One region of the Paraburkholderia sp. RL17-373-BIF-A genome, then DNA from elsewhere that is predicted to be linked to it. Evidence: riboswitches for the same ligand, from Rfam matches in the RefSeq annotation. Region 1 holds a riboswitch; the other holds the start of a gene.
The links. A riboswitch is a leader RNA that binds a small molecule or an ion and turns the genes downstream of it on or off. The one in region 1 is predicted to bind manganese.

Region 2: another riboswitch for manganese. It lies ahead of mntP (manganese efflux pump MntP); the one in region 1 lies ahead of P0D80_RS07380 (TMEM165/GDT1 family protein).

What each region holds. Positions count from the first base shown of each region.
Region 1 is NZ_JARESO010000004.1:345,970-349,061, forward strand. It holds gene P0D80_RS07375 (hypothetical protein) at 290-673, opposite strand; gene P0D80_RS07380 (TMEM165/GDT1 family protein) at 867-1,457, opposite strand; yybP-ykoY riboswitch at 1,467-1,649, opposite strand; gene P0D80_RS07385 (TonB-dependent receptor) at 2,140-3,092, shown strand, end outside.
Region 2 is NZ_JARESO010000020.1:108,287-111,378, forward strand. It holds gene P0D80_RS24495 (DUF6697 family protein) at 61-432, shown strand; gene ppnP (pyrimidine/purine nucleoside phosphorylase) at 560-880, opposite strand; gene mntP (manganese efflux pump MntP) at 1,028-1,597, opposite strand; yybP-ykoY riboswitch at 1,607-1,773, opposite strand; gene P0D80_RS24510 (potassium transporter Kup) at 2,169-3,092, shown strand, end outside.

The DNA of each region.
Region 1 (3,092 bases):
TTCGGGGCACGGTCTTCTTTGCGCGTCAGCGCGTACGATCTTTTTCGTACACGAAGTGCCGCCGGCATCGACATCCGGAATAGTTGCGTTGCAGCGACCGCAGCAACGAGTGAAAGCGGCAAGACACGATTCGGACAGGACGATACAGAAACGCGTTCGCTGAGCCAGTGGCAAGTGCCGCCGTTGACTCTTCAGGCCTTGCAGTCAGTGTGCAATCCGGAACGGCCGCGTGCCGCAATGCCAGTAGGCTTGCCGGTCAATCAAGTGGATGTGGTCAGAGACCTCGGCGTCAACGCTCTGCCGACGGCGCTGAATAGCGCCACTTGCTTGCGTTTGAATCGATGCGGGCGTCATTGACGCGTCGTTTTTCCGCCCGTGCACGATCCGCCTGTTCGAGGGAGAGTGCTTGTGCCTGACGCGACAGAGCATATTCGCTCACGTTGCCAGACGTACGTGCTGCAATTTTGATTTGTGATCGCATGATGATTCCAGAACAAGGGACACTAAGTGCGACCCATGTACTGACTGTATACCCATCGCCCGATGCAAGCACGCTTTCCTTTACAAAGGTGAAAACCGGAACGGTAGGGCTGCTTCTTTCTCGAACGCGCAACGGCACGCCGGAAATCTTCGGCAACGCATCCTTTCGCGCGTTTTTGCAAAAGGTGTTCATCAAACAGTGCCCGCGAGGCAGTGCGGGCACTTTGACTCTTTAGCGTTCGTCAGAGCGTGTTTATCACCCGTGCTGAAGTAACAGGCCCAACATCGTAGGCAACAGATGTCGGGGCCGGCTCTGTGATCTTCGAGGGCATCTCAGGCGACCGCGGACGGCACGCGCCTCGATCATACAAAAGCAACCCTTCGACCTAGAACAGCGGGTGCTCGTGCGGATACAGCGCCGTCCTGAGGGCAAAGCCACCGAGGACAACGAAGATGACGGCGGCCAGAATGTGGACCGCCTTGGTTGGCAGACGGTCGGCGAACTTGTGCCCCAGGTAGATGACGGGCACGTTTGCCAGCATCATGCCGAGCGTGGTGCCGGCGACCACCCCGAAGAACTCGTGAAATCGCGCAGCCAGAGCGATCGTTACGATCTGCGTCTTGTCACCCATTTCGGCCAGAAAGAACGTTAGAGCCGTGGTGCCGAACACACCCATCGGATGCCTGGTCGACACCGCCTCGGCACCGTCGAGCTTGTCGGGAATCAGAATCCAGACGGCCATGACGGCAAATGATGCGACGACCGCCCAGTTCAGGATCGTGGGGCTCAGAACGCTCGCAAGCCATGCCCCCAACGCGCCGGACGCCGCATGATTGACGAGCGTTGCGACAAAGACGCCGAGAATAATCGGAATGGGCTTGCGATATCTGGCAGCCAGCACCAAGGACAGCAGTTGGGTCTTGTCGCCGATTTCGGCTAGGCCGACCACGCTGGTCGAAACGAGGAACGATTGCATAGGTTGTGGGCCGGGCCGCGCAATAAGTACGCGATGACGCGCATTCCGGCGACCCGGTCAGGTCGGAATGCGAGTCATCGGTCTTGCCAGGCATAGTGCTGTGCACGCCATGGCGGTCTGTCGACCACCAAGTATGTTGACGGGCACCCTCGAACATTGCGCTCGAGGCGGCTACTCCCCAATGAGAGGGGCGATTCTACAGTGTCCTGGCCCGGTAACGCAAATCGTCAGCTTTCCGAAAGCGGGTGCGTCGAGATGGAACGGCGTGAGGTTACGAATGCGGAATCTGGCAGACGGAGGCAAGGGCGCCAGGTAAGGGCGAGCATCGGGGCCGTTGTAACCGACTGTAATGGCTGGCGCTCGTCCAGCGGGAATAAAAATTCGACCGATACCGTTCACAGGGAGCCGTCATGGTTCCCTTTCGCTTTGTCAGCCAGATGCGGGCAAGAGCGGGCGACGAGTTGCAACGGCACGAAGTGGACTTCCACGGCAGATTCCGACGACGGGGGTCTCAGCCTTGAATAACCGGAAGAAAAATCAGATTTTTTATGAATATAAATCGTAATGATTTGCATTCTGAAGAGGGCTTTCTATGCGGACGCGCTTGCGTTGGCAGCCGGTACGTAGAGGCGCAAGCAGGGTCGCGAACCGGCAACAGACAAATGAGACAGGAGAATGAAACGTGAAGAAAGTGGATGTCCGAAGGTTTGGGAAAAGGGCGAGCGTGGGACTGACCAGTTCACTTATTGCACTGACGCTGGCGCATTCTGCTGCGGCACAGGACTCACTGCCATCGGGCGGCGAACAGGACGGTGTCGCCGACGCGCCGACACTGCCGCCCGTACAGGTTCGCGCGGCAACACCCGGGCAAGTCGTTCAGGACGATAACGTGAACGACCCCGACCAGGTTGCCGCCGTAAGCAAGACAGGAACCGCGCTCAAGGATTTGCCGGCAAGCGTGCAGGTGATCCCGCGCGCGCTGATGACCGAGCAGGGCGCGACGATGCTTCGGCAAGGCGTCAGCAACGCCAGCGGTGTGAATGTCGGTGGTCAGGATACGAAGGGCTATTACGACCATTTTCTGATTCGCGGCCTGAACGCGCAGATCTACAACGACGGATTCTCCGACGGAGACCTTTTGGGCGGCATCTCGCATTCGTTGAACGGCGTCGAGCGCATCGAGATTCTGGAAGGCCCGGGGTCGGCGCTGTTCGGCAGTGGCCCGCCGGGAGGCACGATCAATATCGTCCACTACACGCCATCTTCCGACTTCCACTACGGCGGCAATATACAGTCGGGCTCGTTTGGCACGATCTCCGGTAGCGGCTACGTGACGGGACCAACAGGAATATCTGGGTTGAACTATCGGGTCGATGCAACCGTATCGCGTTCCGATGGATTCCGCGACCTGGCGAGCCGTGACGAGGAAATCAGACCCGCCTTCGAATGGAAGCTCGACAATCACAAGATCAATTTCTCACTCGATGCGCGCGACATTCACGAAACGCCTGACTCGTATGGTCTGATCTATTTTCATGGCTCACCCATCACGAACGTATCAATCGATTCGAAGTATTCGACGCCCTTTGCGTTCGCACGCGGCAACTACGTCCGCCCGACGCTCACCGACGAGTG
Region 2 (3,092 bases), on a different contig from region 1:
ATCATCGCTCCGCTTGATGCCACTGCTTTAAAGCCAGGCGTCATTCTTGGGAGAAAAATCATGTTTGATATTGGAAAAGAGTATTCTCGGGAAGATATTCATCGGGTGACGGGAGGATGCAAACAGGCATTCTTGCCCGTGAAGGGCGGCAAGGTCGTCGCTGCGCGATTGCGTCAGGATCTCAACCCGTATGCACCGGATGTGATCGTCTGCGATGGCAGCGCCGCTGCACGAGCGGCAGGCCGAACGCTCGCGCGACAGACCGACCCACTGCCTGTTTTTGTCCGAACAGCGACTGACCGATTCCGTTACATGGGCGAGTACGTCACCGAGGAATCGTTTACTGCTCCGATCGACTACGCCAAGTACGTGCAGAACACGGGCTTTACGCTTGGTCAGATTTCGCGAGTGATCAAGATGAAGCGCCGTTGATCTCAACGGAAACTTCGATTCGGAATCGTCTCTTCGTCGGTTGGGTTGTAGCTCGTGCCCAACCGGCGATCATCAATCACACGTTTGAATGCGCGCGCCGTACCAATGTCGTACGACGCGACACGTTTTACAGATAGCTGCAGACGTAGTCGAGTGTTTCGATCACGTCGATATCGAAGCGGCTTTTCCCGGGCACCGAAAACGACTCGCCCGCACCATACGTCTTCCACTCGTCACTGCCTTCGAGGCGGATGCGGCATTGGCCGGCCTGCACTTCCATGAGTTCCGGCGCATCAGTGCCGAAGTTCAGCGCGCCGGGCAGGATCACGCCAAGCGTTTTGCGCGTACCGTCGGCAAAGAGAACGGTGTGCGAGACACACTTGCCGTCGAAGTAGACGTTGGCTCGTTTAACAATGGAAACCTGATCGAATTGCGTTGCGGCCGTCATGCCAATCTTCCTCTGGGTTGTCGTGGGTGGATGCGTTTGCGCGGACTTCAGGTCGGACGCAAGCCCGCCATGATACAGGCGGCGCGCGCGCCAGTCGTCGATCGCGCCGCAAGAGGTGGAGAGCAGCCGGCGGCCGTCAACCACCGTCTAGCCGATGATCTTCAGATGCTCAGCCAGGATAGTGCTGCCAATACCGATCAGCACGACGCCACCCGCCAACTCCGCACGCCTGCCGGCCACATGCCCGATGACACGGCCGAGCATCACGCCGATCGTGACCATCGTCATGGTGGCGAGCCCGATCGCGGCGGCAGTGGAATAGATGTTGACGTCCACGAAGGCGAGGCCCGCACCGACCGCCATGGCATCGATACTCGTGGCAAAGCCGGTCAGCGCCAGCAACCAGAACGAATGAGTCGACGGTTTCGCCGCCTCGATTTCCTTGGCGACAAAGCTATTGAAAACCATGCGGGCGCCGAGGACCAACAACAGCGCAAACGCGATCCAGTGATCCCATGCGGAGACGTATTGCGCTGCAGCTTTGCCGAGGAACCATCCGACCAGGGGTGTCAGCGCTTCGATGACGCCGAAGATGAGTCCCGTCCTGACAGCCTCACGCCAGTGAGGACGTTTGAGCGTGGCGCCTTTGCCGATTGCGGCCGCAAAGGCGTCGGTGGACATGGCGAAAGCAAGGAACAGCGTTGCGACAGGATTCATGAGAGGAGGGCTCGAGGTCGGGCGGAAAACCGCGACACACCTCCGCGCCCGACCGGTCGCGTGGTGTGTCGATGGTCTTGCCAACCAAAGGGCTACCTGCACCACGGTCTGCGCGACCGAGAATGTTGACGCAGGCGCTTCTGGGTAGAAGCCGGCTACTCCCCAAAGACAGGGGCGAGCATATCACATCGAAAGCTTTATGTAATACGGATCGCACCTCGCGTATGTGGAGACGAAATAAATCTGTCGCCACTTCATGTATCAGTAGCGTGGCAATCGGCCGATGGTATATGTTGAATTAGTGGCACACCGTCCTTCAGGAAAAGAGACAGGTCACGTTCGCGGAAGGCAGGTACGCAAAACATCAGAACAATACGAATGCGCGTCCGGCGATAGGGCAACGGGACGCCCGTTCCTCGTACGGAGGTTGCTTCGGCGACGCTGACTGTTGCGTGGGGACGCAGGCGACTCCTCGAAAAAAACGAGGCCTCACAAAAGCATGAATCGGTTCCGCACGTGCATCGGCCTATGCCAATTGTTGCACCGCGAGAACGCGAAACTGGAGCGAGACATGAGCCAGTCAGTATCCGCCGCGCCCGATGCGGGCCATTCCGGCGGGCGCGGGCATCAGCGGCCGGCGATGCCCGCACTCGCGCTTGCAGCATTGGGTGTGGTGTATGGCGATATCGGCACCAGTCCACTCTATACGCTGCAGACGGTGTTCGATCCAGTCAACGGACTGTCGCTCAACGCGCTGAATGTGGTCGGCATTGTCTCGCTGATCGTCTGGTCGCTGATCATCGTCGTCTCGCTCAAATACGTCACGTTGATTCTGCGCGCGAACAATCACGGCGAAGGTGGGATCATGGCGCTGCTGGCGCTGGCTGCGTCGTCGGTTGCCACGCGGCCGCGCTTGCGCCATATGTTGCTGGGTGTCGGCATCATGGGTGCAGCACTCTTTTACGGCGACAGTGTGATCACGCCGGCGATCTCGGTGTTGAGCGCGGTCGAAGGTCTTCAGGTCGCCGCGCCGTTTCTCAAGACCTGTGTGATTCCCGTGACGCTGGTTGCGCTGGTCACATTGTTCCTGATGCAGAAGCGCGGAACGGCCGGTATCGGCATCGTGTTCGGACCGGTGATGGTGCTCTGGTTCATCGTGCTTGCCGTGGTGGGCGTCATCAACTTGATGCGCGCGCCCGCGATTCTCGTCGCGCTCAATCCGCTCGCGGGGCTGGCGTTTTGCCTGCATCATCGGTGGCTGGCGTTCGTTGCTTTGGGTGCGGTCGTTCTGTCCTTGACCGGCGCGGAAGCGCTCTATGCGGACATGGGACATTTCGGCGCGAGGCCGATCCGGCTGACGTGGTTCGGCCTCGTGTTTCCCGCGCTTGCGTTGAACTATCTGGGGCAGGGCGCGTTGCTGCTTGCCGATCCGGGCGCGCTGCAAAATCCGTTCTACAAACTGTTTCCGCAATGGGCGCTGTATCCGATGATCGTG